DNA from 3 places in the Cyclobacterium sp. L-R genome. Region 3 is predicted to be linked to each of the others. Evidence: riboswitches for the same ligand, from Rfam matches in the RefSeq annotation. Region 3 holds a riboswitch; each other region holds the start of a gene.
What was found. A riboswitch is a leader RNA that binds a small molecule or an ion and turns the genes downstream of it on or off. The one in region 3 is predicted to bind S-adenosylmethionine.
Positions count from the first base shown of each region.

Region 1 (7,190 bases), on a different contig from region 3:
ATTGTATTTACCGGTAGTTCCACAATTCGTATGTGGAAAAGCCTGCAAAAAGATTTCCCTGAGCACAATGTAATAAATGGTGGGTTTGGGGGTTCACAAGCAAGTGATTTGAATTTTTACATCAACGAATTGATCCTAGATTATAAGCCTACCAAGGTATTTATTTATGAAGGAGACAACGATCTTTCAGCTGGTAAAACTGTAGAAGACATATTGGTCACATTTGACCTTATCATTAGTAAAATTCACGAAGCACTTCCAGAAACAGAAATCATTCTTATAAGCCCAAAACCAAGTGTTGCTAGATGGGAATTGGCTGATCAATACCTTGATTTAAACAAAAAACTAAAGAAATCCACAAAAGGTAAAAAATACTTAAAGTATGCAGATCTATGGAAGCCCATGCTTGCCGAAGACAAGGAACCTATGAAAGATATCTTTCTTAAAGACAATCTTCACATGAATGAAAAAGGTTATGCCATTTGGGCCAAAACTATTAAGAGGTTTCTATAAAACATTGAGGTAAAAAATAACACAAACAACTTCATTGAACCCGGATTATGTAATAGGATTCATAATGAGTGTTGAAATCGCAAGAATATCAGACTGTTTGGAGATTTTTAGCATAGCACCGCTATGGTGAAATCTCCAAACAGCAACGAAGTGGCTGATTTTAAAGCGATTTCAGCACGTAGTAGAATATCTATTGCATATTTTGGGTTGAATCAAAGGAGTAAGTTCAGCTACCTGTCTTTCAATTGACTCAATTTGCGTTTGAAAGGCAGGTAGTTTAAATACACTCTTGAAAGAATTGTTTTTTAATCTCCTTTATAACTTCTATAACCATTTTTTCCAGGCTTCAGTTGAGCATCCAATAGGCAAACTTTAAGCCCTCTTCCCGAGTCACAAATACTCAGAAAACAAGTTTTTCGGCTTGTTCGATAAAAGGGAGCATTTTATTTTATCTTAAAAACGTCCTTATATTGTACAAAACACAAAAGGAATTTGGAAAATAGCCTTTCCATTCCGTTATTTGCATTAAATTTCAGGAAACTGATTTATAAAGAAGAGGCGAGAGATCAGGCTCTGTGAACCTCTGGCAACCTTCCGAACCAAGGAAAGGTGCCAATACCTGCCCAATAAATAGGGAACGATAAATTAGAAAATAAGACAGCACTTACATTCTCCTTCTTTATCTATCTCGATTATTATATGCTATTCTGCGGCTTCGTTGAATGGGTTATTTTCATGTATGTACGATAAGAAAATTTCTAATATGGATTATAAAAATTTTGAAACACAAGCAGTAAGGATAGCTGCCTCCTCCTCAAATCAAAGAGAACATTCTGCTCCTATTTACTTAAGTTCCAGTTTTGTCTTTGATTCAGCAGAACAAGCTAGGCAAATGTTTGCTGATGAAATTGAGGGGAATATTTATTCCAGATATGCAAACCCTAACACAAGTGATTTAATAGAAAAAGTATGTGCTGCAGAAGGCACAGAGAGTGGTGTCACAACTGCTTCCGGGATGGCGGCAATGTTTGGCAGCATGGCGTCCTTACTTAGGCAAGGAGACCATGTTCTAGCTTCCAGATCATTGTTTGGGTCTACACACCAACTTTTAACGCGTGTATTCCCTAAATGGGGGATTTCGCATACTTATGGAGACATTTCTGAAATTGACCAATGGGAGCGCTTGGTTCAACCAAACACAAAGATGTTGTTTATAGAAACTCCTTCAAATCCGGGACTAGAAATTATAGATTTAGAATACATTGCCAAATTCGCAAATGCACACAACCTTGTTTTGGTTGTGGACAATTGCTTTGCTACGCCCTACCTCCAGCAGCCTGCAAAATGGGGGGCTCATATTGTCACCCATAGCGCAACCAAATTTATCGACGGTCAAGGAAGAGTGCTTGGAGGATTGATATTAGGAAAAAAGGAATTAATAGATGAGGTTCAGTTTTTCATGCGTCATACTGGCCCTTCTTTATCACCTTTTAATGCATGGATATTGGCCAAAAGCATGGAGACTTTGGCTGTTAGAATGGACAGACATTGTGAAAGTGCACTTAAAATCGCTCAGTATTTTGAAGGAAATAAGGAAGTGGATGTAGTGAAATATCCATTTTTGACTTCTCACCCCCAATTTCATCTTGCCAAAAAACAAATGAAACATGGGGGAGGAATCATCACCCTCACTTTAAAAGGGGGATTATCCAGAGCTAAAAAGTTCATTGACCAATTACAAATGATCTCTGTAACTGCCAATTTGGGCGATAGCCGTAGCATTGTTACCCATCCTGCTTCTACCACGCACAGTAAACTTACGGAGGAAGAGAGAGAGAAAGTAGGCATTTTAAATGGTCTTGTTAGGCTATCTGTAGGTTTGGAACATGTGGATGATATAATTCTGGATATAGAAAGAGCACTAGAAAAGTCCAAAAGCTAAAAAAAGGCCCCCAAAATCTATTTTAGATTTTGGGGGCCTTTTTTTAGCTTCTTTCAACAACGCCTGAGCGGTAAATTGAATTATTTTTTACTATCGGCCCCTTCAGGTACAGATACAGTCACTTCTTTGTCATTTTCAAGTTGGGTACTGACAACAAAATAAGGACCTACAATAACTTCTTGACCTTCCTCCAGTCCTTCCAAAATTTCAATATTTTCAAAATCGGAAATCCCTGTTTTTACTTCTTGAATTTTGGCTTTATTGTCATTTTTCAAGAACACCAATTCCTTCATATTTCCTTCGCCCTCACCTGATTCAATTTCTTGTCCAGTCCTCACTGTTACCGCTGCAAGTGGTATAGCTAAAACACCGACCTTCTTATCGGTAATGATCTCTACACTTGCTGTCATTCCAGGGCGAAAAGGGAATGGATTTTCATTAGACACCAAATCTTTATAAGACTCATTTATAATTCGAATTCGAACCTCAAATTCTGTCACAGCATCTGTACTTACCTTTTCATTGGCAGAATTGGCAATTGCTGTAACTACTCCTGTGAATTTTTTACCTGTAGAGGAGTAGGAATCCACTTCTATTAAAGTAGTATCGTTCATACTTATTCGAACAATATCATTCTCATTTACATTTACTCTTACCTCCATTTTTGACAAATCAGCAATCCGTAACATCTCGGTTCCGGCCATTTGAGCTGTCCCTACTACCCTTTCCCCTTTCTCCACGAGAAGGTTGGACACAATTCCATCAGTTGGAGAATAAACATTGGTTAACCTAAGATTTTCACCAGCTTCATCTACAGAGGCTTTCGCACTTTTCACGATAAATTCTGATGCAATAACAGACTGCTTTGATGCTTCAAGGTCGTTCTCTGCTGTTAGAAAATCAGCCTTTATCTGTTCAAAATCAGCATCAGAAATAACCTTATCATTATACAAAGAGAGGTTTCTATCGTAATTAAGCTTGGACCTATTATATTGAGCTTCGGCACGCTTTAGACTTGCCCTTGATTGGGCTAAATTAGCCATTTGCTGATTCAAATTGGCTTGAGCTCGGTCTAGGGCAGAAATGAAATTATCAGGCCTTATTTTAACCAATAGGTCCCCGACTTTTACAGAATCACCTTCATTAACATTTAATTCAATGATTTCACCAGCAACGTCAGGACTCATTTTGACCTCAGTTTCCGGTTGTACCACTCCTGAGGCACTTACCTTTTCAACAATGTCTTTTTTACTAACTTTACCTATCTGCACTTCCAAAGGCTTCTCTCCTCCTATCCATCCGGCTTGCTTTCCAACAAACATTACTATCACTAAGACAGCAACAATCCCTAGTAAAATGTAAATTAATTTATTTGACTTTTTCTTGGCCATTTTTCTGAACTATTAAAGTGTAAGAGGATTTCCTAAATAAAAATCCAGTACTTTGACGCTAAAAACATACTGGTATTTTGCAGTAACCAGGTCTGCTTCTGCATTGAATAAATTGTTTTGCGCAACTTGAAAATCAACGGCATTGATAGCCCCAACTTCAAAGCGTTGTTGTGCCATTCTAAATGATTCACCGAGAGCTTCAACCCTCACCAATGAGCTTCTGTAAGATTGCTCGGCAGCATAGGCAGAGGTATAGGCAGATTCAATATCCTGCCTTAAAAGATTTTTCGCTTCCATTTCCTGGATTTCACTCAAACGTTTTTGCACACGTGCCCTTTGCACCCCTGCCTTATTTCGGAAATTTGAAAACACAGGAATGTTCAAACCGATATTTGCTGATTGAGATAAATTGTTTTCAAATTGTTGAATTAAAGGATCTGGAGTCATAAATGTACTCTGATCTACATAATTGGAAAACACATTGGCACTTAGACTTAAACTTGGAGCAAAGGCTCCCTTGGCGATCTTGACTCCATACTCTGCACTCTTTACAGACAATATGGCTGCTTTGATCTGAGGTAACCTACTCTCCGCAATGGAATAAACTTCACCCACGCCTATATTACCAATCTCTAAACCATCAATACCAACCTCGGGAATAATTATACCAAATGAATCAGTAAATGGCAATTGTAGTGCCTGAGATAGATTTAACTTTGCGATTCGCAAATTGTTTTCCGCATTGATTACTTCCAACTCATTGGTTGCTTTTTGAGCTTCCAAATCCAGCTGATCAGCCTTAGGTAAGGCCCCTGCCATAACCAGGCTTTTGGTTCTTGCCAACTGATCCGTACTTGTTTTAAGTTGAGATTGAGCAATATTTAACTGCTCCATGGAAAAGGCAATATTGATAAAGAGGTTAATGGCATTCAAAGTAATGTTATTCCTCGCGGTCTCCACATTAAGCTTATTGACCTCTACATTTAATTTGGCTTGTTGAATACTATTTCTTACTCTACCTCCTGAATAAATAGGTAAGCTGGAATTTCCTGAAATATTTACATTTCCAATTCTTCTACTTTCAAAATCATTTGTTACCGGGTTAATCGACCTACCCCAACGAAAACCAGAACTTGCTCCCATAGAAAAAGAGGGTAACATCTGTCCTTTTGATTCCAATAAAGTTGCTTCAGAACTCATCAGGTTCATTTCAGACCTTTTGAGGTTTAAGTTATTCTCCAATGCAATCTCAACACTTTGTTCCAAAGTCAATTTACCTGAATTATCTTGGGAGAAAACCACAGTGGACAATCCTGAAACAAATAGCAATAGCAGTAAAATATGCTTTTTCATGAACTTTGGTATTTTATCATTTTTTCAATTAAAAAGTTTATCTTTTTCATTGATAATTTTCGAAAGCTAAATAAGCCAGCTTTTAACAAGCAAACCTAGTGCTAATTAGCCATTTACTTTCAAGTTTAAACCTTTCTCTTTAAAAATCACCTATAAATACCATTATTTAATTAATTTTAACGATAAGAGAACAAACAATAGCCTAGAGTGTTCGTATATGAACAATTCACTGTACAAAAATGAGACAGTTTTTCAAAAATAACACAATTAATTTTAGTGAAGTACAGGAATTACCAATTAATAGGGCATTCCTATTTGGGGATGGACTATTTGAGACAATGGTGTTCACAAATGGACGAATCAGATTCCATGAAGACCATCAGGAACGTGCTAACAATGGGTGCATAAAGCTCAAAATAGATGCTGAACCGGACCTGAACAATGTTAGCAAACTGCTATTGAATACCTTTGGCAAAATTTCGACATTACGGGTACGTTGGAATATCTTTAGGTCAGGGATTGGAAAGTACAGCCCTATGGATAACAAACACATTGAACATTTGGTAGTAGAAGACTTTCAAGCTTCTCCCCTATTTAAAAATAAAGCTTATATAAGCAATGACATCCAGGTTAATGGTACACCATGGTCAGGGACAAAAACCCTAAATGCCCTCACCTATGTTTTGGCCAATATTGAGCGTCAGGAAAAACAAATGGATGATGTAATTCTTCTCGATGACAATGGTTACGTTTCAGAAGCAGGAAGCGCTAATATTTTTTGGGTAAAAAATAATAAGTACTATACACCATCCTTGCAGACCAATTGCATAGCAGGTATAGGCCGTAAGCAAATTATAAATCAACTTAAAACTAATGGAATTAGTTGTCAAGTGGGTGCTTTTGAAAAGAAAGAACTAATGAATGCAGATCAAGTCTTTGTAAGTAATGTTACTGGCATTAGTTACTTCCAACGAATCGATAATAAAATTTTCGACACCAAGCCTGAATCTGCACTCATTTCTCTATTTTCCTTCTAAACTGATACTTCGGCTTTTATCCTTGGATGAGGATCATAGTTTTGCAATTCTATGTCTTCATATTTAAAAGAAAAAATATCTTTTACCTCAGGATTTAACTTTAATTGAGGCAATGGTCTACATTCTCTGCTAAGTTGAAGTCTTGCCTGATCCAAGTGATTGTTATAAAGATGAGCATCTCCCAAAGTATGAATAAACTCACCTGGTTCAAGATTACACACTTGTGCAACCATAACCAAAAACAAGGCATAAGATGCGATGTTAAACGGCACTCCTAGAAAGACATCCGCGCTTCGCTGATACAATTGACAAGACAATTTACCATCAGCTACATAAAATTGAAACAACAAATGGCAAGGTGGTAAAGCCATTTGATCCACATCGGCTACATTCCATGCGCTTACAATAAGTCGTCTAGAGTTGGGATTTTTCTTTATTTGATCAATAAGATTTTTAATCTGATCAATTTCTCCTCCTTTACCATCAGGCCAATGCCTCCACTGGTATCCATAAACAGGGCCTAAGTCACCATTTTCATCTGCCCATTCATCCCAGATAGAAACCTTATTGTCCTTTAGGTATTGGATATTGGTATCACCGGCCAAAAACCAAAGTAATTCATGGAAAATCGAACGTGTATGGCATTTTTTAGTAGTCACCAAAGGAAATCCTTTTGATAAATCATACCTCATTTGGTATCCAAAAACACTTAATGTGCCTGTACCTGTTCGATCTCCTTTTTTGATACCGTGGTCCAATATATGTTGTAATAACTGGTGATATTGTTGCATACTTTATTGCTTTTTAACTATAGTGCTGTTGGTAATATTTTTGGTAATCACCTGAAGTAACGCTATCTAGCCAGGTCTCATTCTCAAGGTACCAATCAACTGTTTCTTCAATTCCCACTTCAAAGGTAAGACTAGGTTTCCAACCCAATTCTTTGTTGATTTT
Region 1 is NZ_JBSXOH010000034.1:12,123-19,312, reverse strand. It holds gene AC13EX_RS02985 (GDSL-type esterase/lipase family protein) at 1-513, shown strand, start outside; SAM riboswitch class I at 1,056-1,160, shown strand; gene AC13EX_RS02980 (trans-sulfuration enzyme family protein) at 1,277-2,455, shown strand; gene AC13EX_RS02975 (efflux RND transporter periplasmic adaptor subunit) at 2,536-3,846, opposite strand; gene AC13EX_RS02970 (TolC family protein) at 3,859-5,199, opposite strand; gene AC13EX_RS02965 (aminotransferase class IV) at 5,439-6,236, shown strand; gene AC13EX_RS02960 (thymidylate synthase) at 6,233-7,027, opposite strand; gene rfbB (dTDP-glucose 4,6-dehydratase) at 7,041-7,190, opposite strand, start outside.
Region 1: it holds a riboswitch for S-adenosylmethionine, as region 3 does, so the genes downstream of both, AC13EX_RS02980 (trans-sulfuration enzyme family protein) here and AC13EX_RS09745 (homocysteine S-methyltransferase family protein) in region 3, are expected to answer to the same signal.

Region 2 (7,190 bases), on a different contig from region 3:
AACAGGGTATTTTCTTTAAAGCTGGACTTCAATTGGTCCAAGGAGATTTCCCCATTGGCATTCACAGGAAGACAAGTCCATTCAAAACCCTGTCGAACCAAATCTTCCATGCTGTCAAGAACTGCCTTGTGTTCTGTAGCTATGGTAATGAGGTGTTTTTTGTTTTCATTTTTGGCCAAGGCAAGGCCTTTTATTGCCAGATTAATGGCTTCAGTCGCACCACTAGTAAATAGAATTTCTTTAGCGGCTGCTCCAATCAATTCGGCTACTTCCTCCCTTGCGGATTCTACCGCATCTGCAGCAAACCAACCATAGGGATGATGTCCACTAGAGGCATTGCCATAAGTAGAGGTAAAGTAGGGCAACATTGCCTCTACTACCTCTTGATGACATGGAGTGGTTGCATTGTAATCAAAATAAAGGGGTAAATCCATTCAATACGGTTTCAATTGATCCAATTATTTGGCCAACCTTTCAGCCATTTGAATTGCTTGGTAGGCATTCACTATACCTCCAGTTTGGCTCAGATCTCCAAAATTGACCATTTCCTCTTGTCCGGGAAGATTAACTTTTTCCCCTCCGGCTTTATAAACGGAGTTCTTTAGAATGCTTCGTACTTCCTTAGGCTTAAGTTCAGGATAATAGGCAAGCAATAATGCAGCAACCCCTGATACAGTTGGTGCAGCCATACTTGTACCACTATTGTTTTCGTATTCTGAGCCAGGAATGGTAGAATAAATATCTACCCCTGGAGCAAATAAATCTACACCTTCTTTACTAAAATTAGAAAAGGTAGCGGGTAAATCTTGATTATCCCTTGGGCCGGAAGCACCGACTTCAATCCAAGCATTAGATGTACCTCTCTTGGCAAACCACCTGTTTGGGAAATTATTTTCCGGCGTAACTTCCTTGGAACTATTTCCTGCTGCATGAATTAAAAGTACTCCTTTTTTTTCTGCATATTTGACGGCCTTGTCTACATATTTTTTTCCAGGAGAATAGGATTTACCAAAACTCATGTTAATGATTTTAGCACCATTGTCAACTGCATACCTAATTGAATTGGCAATATCCTTGTCTCTCTCATCCCCATTAGGCACAGCTCTTATCGGCATAATCAACACATGATCCGCTATCCCTTCAATCCCTAAGTCGTTACCACGATTAGCGGCGATGATTCCTGCTACATGGGTTCCATGAGATGGATCAGGACCTGTAGGGTCGTTATTTCCATAAAATTTTTCTTTGTAATCCTCAGGATCATCTCCTACAATATGTCTAGGATCAAAATCTGTATTGTAGGCATATTTGGCTTGTACTTCAAAATGCTCAACAGCTTTTTCAAGTTCCCCTAGTATGGTATTGATACTTGCATCTTCTATTCTGATCATTCCAAACATTTGCTTCAACATATCTATTGCAGCAGAGATTTTCTCGTCATCAGATTCGAAATCAGCCAAATCGCTTTCCTTAAAATCAGAAACATTGAATTCCTCTTTTACTATATCAGCCATATTAGAAAAACCTTCCATCATGTTGTTGTACATGTTGTAATTGCCTTCAGCCTCTTTTTTACTCTCTTCAAAGTTTGCATTGATTCGCTCCCAATAAGCAAACTCCTCTTTATTCTTACGTTTTACATCCTCTTCCTCAACATCAGCATATTTGGCTTTGAGTCTAATGTATTCTCTGGTCAGTTCATGTGAATCATTATCTACTTGAGACCCATCCTTACCTCCAATAAAATTCCAGCCATGCACATCATCTACATAACCATTTTTATCATCGTCTATTCCATTTCCAGCAATTTCATCCTCATTGGTCCATATTTTCCCCTGAAGGTCTTCATGGGTGATGTCTATTCCAGAATCAATTACAGCCACCACTATCATGGCTTTTGGTGATTTCCCCTGAAGCAATTTCTCATAGGCCTTCTCGGCCCCTGTTCCCATTATCCCATCATCTATGGGGTCAAGCAAAAACCAATTGTTTGGAGTTTCAATACTGTCTTTTACAAAACTAACTCCTGTAAAAGCGGAAACAGACCCGTACCCACTGAGAAAAATCCCCAGTAAAAAAGCATAAAAATAAGTTTTGAAATTTCTTTCCATAAAATTTGAAGTATAAATAAAATTTAACTGATTTTTTTATCGCTGTTATTACTGAACTATCAAACAGAAAGGTACCAACGATTAAGTTTGAAACAAATTTCCAAAACTTTTACGGTAAGATTATACTTTTTGTGGTTTAATTTAAAGACCACTGAATAAAAGCCCATCAAATTCGAGAGTTATTCGCTGATTGATTCATTTGAAGCTCCAATTTTAGGTGGGTACCTATAATTCAATAGATAGCCAACATATCTTCTTCAAGACTATTCTATTAAGTGTGAAATTGTCAAATGACCCAGTATTACTTAATGTACACTCTTCCTGTGAGAGCTGAATACCTTAACGTGGCAAAAATGGTTTAATTACCTTATGGAGCTATTTTTATCGGCTATATCTTCTCCTTGTAATTCCCATGAAATAATACTGGTGAAACCATTTCCATTGTTTAAAAATAATGTAACTTACTGATTAACTGACTAATTAACTTTTTAAAAGAAAAAATTACGGTCATCTATTGGAAAATTTGACAATGTAGGTTTATTTTGTACAATCCTTTTACTTTTTAGAAGTAGCTAGGATTTATATAGAAGAGGCAAGAGACAGGCTCGTTGACCCTCTGGCAACCTGGAAAATCCAAGGTGCCAATTCCTGCCAGATGAAAAAGTTTACATCTGGGAATATAAATTCAAAAACTATATGATTTTATTTTACAGAATAAAAAAGGACAAAGTTTCCAGGTATTTCTTCAATCATTTAATTTCTTTTCTAAAAGGATGGAAAAATTCTGCCCTATGTGCTTTTAGCCTCAGGTAGTTTTACACATTTTATACTTAATCAAGTTTATTAGAATTGATAACAAACCTAAAAAACAAATAACATGTCAAAAAATTATCGTTTCGAAACATTGCAAGTTCATGCCGGTCAAGAGGTGGATGCTACCACCAATTCCAGGGCTGTTCCAATTTACCAAACGTCTTCTTATGCCTTTAATTCTGCGGAACATGGTGCAAACCTTTTCGCATTAAAGGAGTTTGGTAATATTTACACAAGGATAATGAACCCTACCTCTGATGTTTTTGAGAAGAGGGTGGCAGCATTAGAAGGTGGTGTAGCTGCTGTAGCAACTGCTTCAGGTCAAGCTGCTCAGTTTTTGGCGCTAAATAACTTCCTTAGTGTTGGAGACAATTTTGTAACCTCTCCTTATTTATATGGAGGTACTTACAATCAGTTTAAGGTTTCTTTCAAAAGGTTAGGAATTGAAGCAAGGTTTGCAAAATCTGACAAAGCCGCAGATTTGGCAGAACAAATAGATGAAAACACCAAAGCCATCTATGTAGAAACTATCGGTAATCCAGAATTTAATGTTCCAGATTTTGAAGAAATAGCTGCACTTGCCAAAAAACATGACATCCCATTAGTAGTAGACAATACTTTTGGCGCAGGAGGATACCTTTGTCAGCCTATCAAACATGGAGCGAACGTTGTCACTTCTTCTGCTACCAAGTGGATTGGTGGTCATGGTACTTCTATAGGAGGTATAATTGTAGACGGTGGTAATTACAATTGGGGCAACGGTAAATTCCCTGAATTTTCTGAGCCATCTGAAGGTTATCATGGAATGAATTTCTGGGATACATTTGGAGACAACAATCCTTTGGGACTTCCAAATATTGCCTTTGCAATTAGAGCAAGAGTAGAAGGACTTAGAGATTTTGGACCTGCTATCAGCCCATTCAATTCATTTTTATTGTTGCAAGGGTTAGAAACATTATCACTACGTGTACAACGTACAGTTGACAATGCTTTGGAACTTGCAAAATGGCTAGAGCAACATCCTAAAGTGAAGTCAGTAAACTATCCAGGATTGCCGAATAGTCCTTATCACGAAACGGCTAAAAAATACCTTCCAAATGGATTTGGTGGCGTATTGAGTTTTGAAATTGAAGGAGACAAAGAAACTGCATCAAACTTCATTAACAATTTGGAATTAATTTCCCATTTGGCCAATGTAGGAGACGCAAAAACCTTGATCATTCAACCCGCCGCTACCACCCATCAGCAGCTTTCTGATGAAGCACAATTAGCCGCAGGTGTAACCCCTTCTATGTTAAGGATTTCATTAGGTATAGAACACATTGAAGATGTGAAAGCAGACCTTACTTCTGCCTTCGACAAAATATAAAACTATTAAAATGAACCTTCAATCGCCGCATTTGACTATTGAAATGACTCAAGAGATTTTCTATTGCCAAGAAGCATTACCTTTGGAATCCGGAGAATCTTTTCCGGAATTCCAATTGAATTTCACTACCCAAGGGCAGTTAAATGCCAATAAAGACAATGTGATATGGGTAATGCATGCATTAACAGGAGATGCCAACCCCCAGGAATGGTGGTCTGGACTGATTGGGGAGGACAAATTTTTTGACCCCTCCAAATATTTCATTGTTTGTGCTAATTTCCTTGGTTCCTGCTATGGTTCAACTCAACCTTTGAGTAATGATCCGCAAAATAGAAAACCTTATTACTATGACTTCCCTAATATTACAACCAGGGACATAGCGGCAGCGTTGGATAAATTGAGAATTCACCTGGGCTTGGGAAAAATCAACACGGTGATTGGAGGTTCTTTAGGTGGTCAGGTAGCATTGGAATGGGCTGTCACTTTAGGTGATAAACTAGAAAATGCTATCATCGTAGCCTCAAATGCAAAAGCCTCGCCATGGATAATTGGTTTTAATGAAACCCAAAGGATGGCAATCGAATCTGATGGAACTTGGGGTAAATTAGATCCCGAAGCAGGGAAAAAAGGCCTGGAAACAGCCAGGGCAATTGGCATGCTCAGCTACAGACATCCATTGACATTTCTTCAAAACCAAAGTGAGACTGAAGAGAAAAGAGATGGTTTTAAGATAAGCAGCTATTTAAGATACCAGGGCTTAAAATTAGCCAATAGATTCAATGCAATGTCTTATTGGACACTGTCTAAAGCCATGGATAGTCATGATATAGGTAGATCAAGAGGTGGCACACCCCTAGCCCTATCAAATATCAAATGCAAAGTGCTTTCTATAGGAGTAGATACCGACATTCTATTCACAAGCGAGGAATCCAGGTACATCAGTAAGCATGTACCCAAAGGGACCTATAGAGAAATTACATCCATTTATGGTCACGATGCTTTCTTAATTGAGTATGAACAATTGCAATACATACTAAAATCTTTTTATTTGGAGAATAACGGTTAATCAAACATTCATCTTGTATGATTCCATACACGAAGATAAAGGAAACTTGTTTGTACATCGATGATTTAGATTTAGCAGAAAAATTCTATCATCAAGTATTAGAAATGCCCTTGATTTCAAAGGTGGATAAAAGGCATGTGTTTTTCAGATGTGGGGAAAGCGTCTTGCTTTGCTTTCTCCCTGAAGTAACAAAAAATGAAACCAGTTTGCCTCCACACTTTGCCTATGGGAAGCAACACTTGGCCTTTGAGGTGAGAAAAGAGGATTACCTAGAGATTAGGGAAAAATTAAGTCAAAAAGGAATAGTGTTTACCCACACTCAAGAATGGAGAAATCAGTTAAGTAGTTTTTATTTTGAGGATCCATTTGGCAATGTACTAGAAATAGTACCTCAAGGGATTTGGGAGTAATTTTAATTCATTTTTTAAGGATTTGAAAAACTATTCAGCCTTCTTGCTATATTATTTTAACAATAATTTTTGAATATGAGTTGTGGATTGTGATTTCTTTTAGAATATTGCATCAAAACCAACCATAAGTTAAATGTCTTATCAATTTATTTTTACCTTGGGATTATGTGCATGTCTAATATCTTGCACCAGCCATAAAATGGAATTTCACAAAAACAAAGTAATCGCCCATAGAGGAGCTTGGAAAGCAAATCCATACCCTCAGAATTCCTTAGCTTCTTTACAAGCCGCAATTGAACTTGGCTGTGAAGGATCAGAGTTTGATGTTTGGATGACAGCAGATGGAGTTCTTGTAGCCAATCACGATGCCGACCATGAGGAAATGGTAATTGAAGAAGTTACTTATGCCCAACTACTTGAAAAGCCTTTGGCCAATGGTGAAAAAGTACCTACAGTTGAAGAATACCTTAAGCATGGTATGAAGCAAAGCAAAACAAAGCTTATTTTCGAAATCAAGCCATCAGGAGTATCTAAAGCAAAAGGAATTGAACTTGCCGAAAAGTCCGTTGCTATAGTAAAGGAATTAGGTGCAGAGCAATGGGTTGACTATATCACTTTCGACTATGACATAGCATTGAAGGTAATTGAACTGGACCCTAATGCCAATGTAGCTTACCTTCGGGGAGATAAAACTCCACAGGAATTAAAAGACGATGGATTCTTTGGTTTTGATTACAATATCAAAAAAGTTAAAGAAAACCCACATTGGATTAAGGAAGCACAAGACTTAAACATGACTGTTAATGTCTGGACTGTAAACAATGAAGAAGACATGAAATGGCTATTGGATCAAGATGTGGATTTTATCACTACCGACGAGCCTGAAAAGCTATTCTCAATTATTAAGTAAAAAATGAAATATCGCAGCATTTCCATTGGCATATTTTTAATAATTTCTGTAGCATTCACCTTTGGCATATCCTGCAATAAAGCAACAATTTCCGAAAGGAAAGTTAAACATACCATTCTGATAGGCCTTGATGCCTTCGGATCCAGAGGCTTCCAGAAAGCATCAACTCCTTATATGAATAAAATGATTGCAAATGGAGCAATAGCTCCATTTGCTCGATGCTTGTTACCTACCAATAGCTCCCCAAATTGGACCGCAATGCTAACAGGCGTTGGCCCTTTACAACACGGTGTCTATGACAATGATTGGGAAAGGGACAAAGTAAAATGGCCTCCAGTAGAGTCAACAGATGAAGGTGTTTATCCAAGTCTGATGAATTGGGTAAAAGAGCAAATTCCGTCTTCTAAGGTTAATTTTTTCTATGAATGGAAAGGTTTAGCCAGACTATTTGACTTAAGCCAGGTAGACAAGGTCTACTTAGGAGAAAAAGGAGATGTTATCTTCGAAAAAG
Region 2 is NZ_JBSXOH010000100.1:41,656-48,845, reverse strand. It holds gene AC13EX_RS24255 (cysteine desulfurase family protein) at 1-434, opposite strand, end outside; gene AC13EX_RS24250 (S8 family peptidase) at 459-2,111, opposite strand; SAM riboswitch class I at 2,688-2,797, shown strand; gene AC13EX_RS24245 (O-acetylhomoserine aminocarboxypropyltransferase/cysteine synthase family protein) at 2,989-4,293, shown strand; gene AC13EX_RS24240 (homoserine O-acetyltransferase family protein) at 4,304-5,359, shown strand; gene AC13EX_RS24235 (VOC family protein) at 5,380-5,769, shown strand; gene AC13EX_RS24230 (glycerophosphodiester phosphodiesterase) at 5,969-6,679, shown strand; gene AC13EX_RS24225 (alkaline phosphatase family protein) at 6,683-7,190, shown strand, end outside.
Region 2: it holds a riboswitch for S-adenosylmethionine, as region 3 does, so the genes downstream of both, AC13EX_RS24245 (O-acetylhomoserine aminocarboxypropyltransferase/cysteine synthase family protein) here and AC13EX_RS09745 (homocysteine S-methyltransferase family protein) in region 3, are expected to answer to the same signal.

Region 3 (7,190 bases):
CAACCAAGTTGTGCTTTAAGAAATATTTGGGCCTGTTTTATTTACCCAAAACTTATTTTAATTGTACTAAATGACCTGATTTTGAAACTTAATTTAACCAGTAATTCTTTTCAAAATCAACATCTTTGTGGGACTTGAAATCCTATTTAGCCTCCGAAGTGAGCTTAGGAGTGTAGGCAAGGTTAGGTGACAGCCATTTCTCAGCCTGAGCCATCGACACGCCTTTTCTACGAGCATAATCAGATACCTGGTCTTTGCCAATTTTTCCTAATCCAAAATATTTACTTTCTGGATGACCAAAGTAAAAACCACTTACAGAAGAGGTTGGCAGCATGGCAAAGCTGTCTGTTAGCTTCATCCCTGTATTTTTTTCTACATCAAGCAAGTCAAAAAGGGTACGCTTTTCTGAATGTTCCGGACAAGCAGGATAGCCGGGTGCTGGACGAATACCAGTGTAATTCTCCTTTATCAGCTCCTCATTTTCCAACGATTCTGTCGGAGAATAGCCCCAAAATTCTTTTCTAACCCTCAAATGCAAATACTCTGCTGTAGCTTCCGCCAAACGATCAGCCATTGCTTTTAACATGATGTCATTGTAATCATCACCCTGCTCCTGAAAATCCTTAAGTTTTTCCTCTATGTTTAAACCAGCGGTCACTGCAAATCCCCCCATATAATCTGTAGCCTCAGGATGAATATAGTCAACCAGAGACCTGTTAGGAACTCCTTTTCCTTTTCGACCTTGTTGCCTTAGAAAATGAAACGAATAGGGTTTTCCTTCCGTGAATTGTGGATCTATCACTAAATCATCACCCGACCTTTGCACTGGAAAGAGACCGAAAACTGCACTTGCTTTCAACCAACCTTCATTTACAATCCTATCCAACATTTTATTGGCGTCATTGTACAATTTGAGTGCTTCATCTCCTACTACAGGATCTTTTAGAATCTTCGGAAATCTTCCAGAAAGCATCCAGGTGCTGAAAAATGGCGTCCAATCTATATAATCTCTAATAACGGAAAGGTCCATATCTTCCAACACGGTCACCCCTAATTTCTTAGGCTTAAAAGGTGTGTAGTTAGGCCAATCGATGGCTACAGGATTTGACTTAGCTTCTTTATAAGTAGACATCTGCTTTACTTCCTGCTTGGCAGCATGTACTTCACGAAGCTTTTGATAAGTTGCCTTTATTTCTTTTTTATATTGATCTCTGGTTTCTTTACTAATGGCCTCACCTGCCACAGGAACAGATTTGGAAGCATCAGCAACATGAACCACTATACCACTGTATACAGGGTCTATTTTTACAGCTGTGTGAATTCTGGAAGTGGTGGCACCACCTATCAGTAGAGGAATATCCAAACCTCTCCTCTCCATTTCTGAAGCCACATTAACCATTTCATCAAGTGATGGAGTAATCAGACCACTTAAGCCTATTATATGTGCTTTACTGTCCAAGGCTTCCTGAATGATTCGATCCGTCTCTACCATCACCCCTAAATCAATAATCTTGTAGGAATTACAGGCCAATACTACCCCGACTATGTTTTTGCCAATGTCATGAACATCGCCTTTAACTGTAGCCAATAATATTCTCTTTATATTGTCTTCTTGCTCACCTGTAGTGGCATTTGTGCCCGGCAAGGGCATAAATGGCTCCAAATAGGCAACCGCTTTTTTCATTACTCTAGCACTTTTCACTACTTGAGGCAAGAACATTTTCCCTTCACCAAACAAGTCTCCAACTACATTCATGCCATCCATTAGAGGACCCTCTATGACTTTCAGGGCATCTTTTAAATCTAGCCTTGCCTCTTCCGTATCCTCTATGATATAATCCAACACCCCTTTTACCAAAGCATGTTGAATCCTTTTTTCAACAGGTGAACTTCTCCAGGCTTCATCTGCCTTGCCTTTCTTTCCTTGAGACTTAACCGAATCTGCGAAATCAAGCAAACGCTCTGTAGCATCTTCCCTTTTGTTCCACATTACATCCTCAACCCGATCCAGTAACTCTTTGGGAATATCATCATAAATCTCCAACATGGAGGGATTGACAATTCCCATATCCATACCATGCCTAATGGCATGATACAAAAACACTGCATGCATGGCCTCTCTTACGGGATTATTCCCTCTAAAGGAAAAAGACACGTTACTCACACCGCCACTTACTTTGGCACCTGGCAGATTTTCTTTAATCCATTTCGTCGCACGGAAAAAATCAACAGCATTGTTTTTATGCTCATCCATTCCTGTAGCAACAGGAAATATATTGGGATCAAAAATAATGTCCTGAGCCTTAAACCTAATTTTTTGCGTAAGCAGGTCATAAGATTTTTTACAGATATCTATTCGTCTTTGATAGGAATCTGCTTGCCCTTTTTCATCAAAAGCCATCACCACAACGGCAGCGCCAAACTTTTTGATGGTTTTGGCCTGTTCCAAAAATTCTTCTTCACCATTCTTCAAACTAATGGAATTAACAATTCCCTTACCTTGAATACATTTAAGCCCAGCCAAAATAATTCTCCACTTGGAACTATCGACCATCACTGGAATCCGGCTGATTTCTGGTTCTGAGGCTACCAGATTAAGGAATTTAACCATTGCAGCTTCTCCGTCTAGCATGGCTTCGTCCATACATACATCTAAAATCTGAGCGCCGCCTCTTACCTGGTCAAGCGCCACCTCAAGGGCCTCATCGTAATTGTCGTTAAGTACAAGCCTTGCAAATTTCTTCGAACCTGTAACATTGGTTCGCTCACCTATATTTACGAAATTTAGGTTCGCATTGAAAACCAATGGTTCTAGTCCTGATAGCTGTAAGCTAGGCATTTTTTTAGAATTGCTCATGAATTAATCTTCTTCGGTTAATACCTGCTGAACTCTTGGAGGGAAATTGCTGGCTGTGTTTGCTAAAGCCGAGATATGCTCGGGAGTAGTCCCACAACATCCACCAACTATATTCACCCAACCTTCTTTTAAAAACAAGCTCACTTCCTCAGTCATTTCATCTGGCCCCTGATCGTATTCTCCAAATTCATTGGGAAGACCTGCATTGGGGTAAACACTCACATTAAATGGTGATTTATCTGATAGTACTTTTAAATAGGGCCTAAGCTCAGCGGCACCTAATGCACAATTCAGACCAATACTTAATAAGGGTACATGGGAAATAGAGATCAAAAAGGCTTCGGTGGTTTGCCCGGAAAGTGTTCTTCCTGAAGCATCAGTGATGGTACCTGAAACCATAATAGGCACTCCACCTTCCTTAGGTTCTAAAGGAAGGTCTCGTTTTTCAAAAACTTCTTGAATTGCAAAAATTGCGGCTTTTGCATTTAAGGTATCAAACACCGTTTCAACAAGAAGAATATCCACTCCACCGTCTAACAAACCTTCCACCTGCTCGGAATAGGCGGCAACCAATTGGTCAAAATTAATGGCTCTAAAACCAGGATCATTGACATCTGGTGATAAGGAAGCTGTCCTATTAGTCGGTCCAATTGCACCTGCTACAAACCTTGGTTTTTCAGGCTCTCGGGCAGAAAATTCGTCTGCCACTTCCTTTGCAATCTTTGCAGACTCGAAATTAAGTTTATAGGCAATTTCAGCTAACCCATAATCTTCCTGAGCTATTGAAGTACTACTGAATGTGTTGGTTTCAATGATATCTGCTCCAGCTTCAAAATAGGCCTTGTGGATATCTTTGATGATCTCCGGGCGGGTCAAAGAAAGCAAATCATTGTTCCCCTTTAAAGATTTTTTTACAGCCGCAAGTTCTTGATTTCTAAAATCCTCTTCCTGAAGACCATATCTTTGGATCATGGTACCCATAGCACCATCCAATATCAAAATTCGCTTTTGTAATTGCTGAAGTAATAAGTTGGTTCTTCTTGCCATGTGAATCGTATATTAATTAAAAAGCTTATACGAGCATGAACCGATGTAAAACTAGAGGATATTTTCTAACTTTTGCGGCTCATCTTTATCCGGCATTTCCGGAATGGGAATTAGCACCTTGTCAACTCAGGTTGCTAAGACATCATAGGGCCCTACCCTCCGTCTTTCTCGATAAGCAATTCAAAAGTAACATGAATTCAGGAAAAAAATTCTCTTTTTGCGAAAAACTTTAATTCCTCCTGCTATAAGCGGGTTCAATAAATGCTGTTACTCAGCAATACAAAACATTAGGAACAAAATAAACACAGTTAGAACAAAATATTATTTTTAAAAAACATACAAAAACCAAACAATAAACGTTTCCAACAAAACATTGGTCTTTTACTCCAAATATTATCAAATCTCCACAAGGTGCATCTTTATAGCTCAATTAATCAAGTTGATACAATTATGGTCTTAAACCAACCCCAAGTTGAAGATAAGGGCCTGCCATATAACTCGACATATTAAGCTCGCCAAGTTTATAAGTGCTTAATGGTAACTCATATCCAGCATGTGCAGAGGTAACAATCCTAAACATTTTATTAAACACAGGAAACGCATAAGCTACCATTACTTCAGATTTGCCCATTATTCCTCTGCTCTTCAAATAGCCATCATAATCCGGTTCTTCAAACAAAATAGGAAAATCAGGCTTTTTGACATTGGTTAAAGTATAACGGATATTTCCATACCCTAAACCGGCAAGTACCCCTAATTCTAGATTTCTCATTTTATATAGCTGGTAACCATAGTTGCCATAAAGCCTAACACTATTTAATGTCTGCTCCCTATTTTCATCAGCTATACCTGAATTTGCTATATTAAAAATATCAACTGAATAGATCCACCTTCGGTTTTCTCCGATTATTTTCATTCCCAAATTATTGGGTCTATCCTTAAAAGGAGCCAATCCGTTGTTTACCAAATAATCATTTAGGCCATCTGGGTTGGTGAAATTATACCCATAAAAAAAGTGCACTCCAATACCAGCATCGGGGAAGAACAGATTCTGATCCGGCATAGAAATACCCGCTCCTAATCTAAAAAAAGCACCACTTTGCAAGTTGTCAAAGGTAATGTCATTCATTTCCCAAGCCCCTTCAAATGGACTGAAGGAATAACCAAATTTACCAAGTAAACCAACCGTTTCTTCCAAGCCTGGCACACTAAAATCGTAGCCAAATTGAAAGCCAATTTCGGTCAAAAACCCACCAAAATTTTGCGTTCCTTTATGAATATTGCGTTCTCTTAAAATAAAGCCTTGCGCTGGTTGCTGTAAGAAGGCTCCAAGGTCATCGACCTTTCTCTGGTCCTTAAGCATTTCAAAATTGACATACCCTGCACCCAAAGACATATAATGAATAAGGTGAAACTTACCTTCCTCTGTGAGCGAATAGCCCACATTCATATAAAAACGAGTGCTCTTATTGTCTATAATATAATCCCTATAGTAGGAGTTGGCGCCTGTATTTTGGTACAGCTCGAAACCTAAAATAAAATCAGAAAGGCGGTATTGATAACCAATCCCCAAAGTAGAGTATCCTCCTCGAAGATTTGATATTCCTTTATCTGAAAGCATTTCATTGAACTCTCTGATATTTGCTCCAGACGAACCGGCCAGAACATAAATCGTAGATCGCTCAGAGACATTGCCCTGTGCATTCAAATTAAAGGCCAATCCCAGCCAAAGCGGTATATATAAAATCCATCTCATAGGGCTATTTAAAGATGCAAAGATATCATTTTAGCTGAGGAATTCAGCAACCGTTTATGCATAAAAATCAACACTAAATCAGAGATAATTGATTATTTTGCTATAAAGGTTCTCTGGGGTAAATGGTTTTGATATATAATCGTCCATTCCTGAGGCTTCAAGTTGCTCTTTTACTTCTAGCAAAGAAGAAGCGGTAAGGGCTATAATAGGCACATTCCTTTTTGAAAGCAAGTCGAGTTTACGGATGATTTTAGCTACCTCAAAACCATCCATTTCTGGCATCTGAAGATCCAAAAGCACCAAGTCAAAATCATTTTTGATAAAATGATCCAGGGCAATTTTACCGTTTTCAGCAAATTTGATCTCCCCAACTCCCCATTTGGATAAGTATTTCCTTAACAACACCTGATTAACCAGGTTATCCTCAGCTACCAAAATTTTCTTGTCACCAAGTTGCCCATCCATTACTAGGGCTTCGGAAACAGTTTTTAGTTTTTTCTCATCCTGAACTTGGAAATTGATGTCAAACCAAAAGGTAGATCCTTCTCCTATTTTGGACTCCAAGTGTATCTCCGTACCGAATAACTTGGTAAGTTTTTTAACAATAGCCAAACCTAAACCTGTTCCTCCATACTTTCTGGTAGTATCTGTACTGGCCTGAGTAAAGGCATCAAATATAGACTTAACCTTGCTAGAGGCAACCCCTATACCTGTATCCTTTACCGTAAACCGGACATTTACCCTGTCATCTTCCTGACTGATAAGCTCTAGGGCTATTTTTATAAAGCCTTTATCAGTGAATTTTATTGCATTACTGATAAGGTTATTAAGAATTTGAGCAATTCGAACAGGATCTCCAATTAGTAGCTTTGGTAACGAAAAATCCGGTTCATAAATTATTTCTAGGGATTTATCCCTTATTTGATAACTGTAGGAATGAATTATTCTATTGATGAGGTTTCTCGGTTCAAATGGAACTTTTTCCAGGATCAGTTTCCCTGAATCTATCTTATTAAAGTCAAGAATATCATTGATCAGCCCTAGTAAATTCTCTGCAGAAAACTGCAATGTACGCAGATTTTCAAGTTGATCTTCCCTTGGTTTGTCTTCTATCAAAAGATGAGAAAGTCCAATTACTGCATTCATTGGAGTTCTGATTTCATGACTCATGACTGACAAGAATTGGCTTTTTGCATTTAGCGCAGCTTCAGCCTTTTCTTTGGCTTCAAATAATTCCTTTTGAGTTTCTTTTAATTTGGTAATATCTCTTGCTATTCCGGTATAGTACCTTACCTGATTGTTTTCATCCCGAATTACTTTTCCACTAGAACTAAACACCCTATAGTGTCCACGCTTATGTCTTAACCTGAACTCAAATTCAGGATGGTCTTCAAAGTATTTTATTGGACGAGAGTTACCGTCCTGCAAAACCTGAGCATCTTCAGGATGCAGATAATCTGTAAAATCACCACTGGTAAATTCATAGGTTTCGTAGCCAAGAAATTGTTTGATATTTGGAGAAACATAACT
Region 3 is NZ_JBSXOH010000065.1:119,320-126,509, forward strand. It holds gene metH (methionine synthase) at 143-2,857, opposite strand; gene AC13EX_RS09745 (homocysteine S-methyltransferase family protein) at 2,861-3,904, opposite strand; SAM riboswitch class I at 3,981-4,082, opposite strand; gene AC13EX_RS09750 (hypothetical protein) at 4,353-5,660, opposite strand; gene AC13EX_RS09755 (PAS domain S-box protein) at 5,739-7,190, opposite strand, start outside.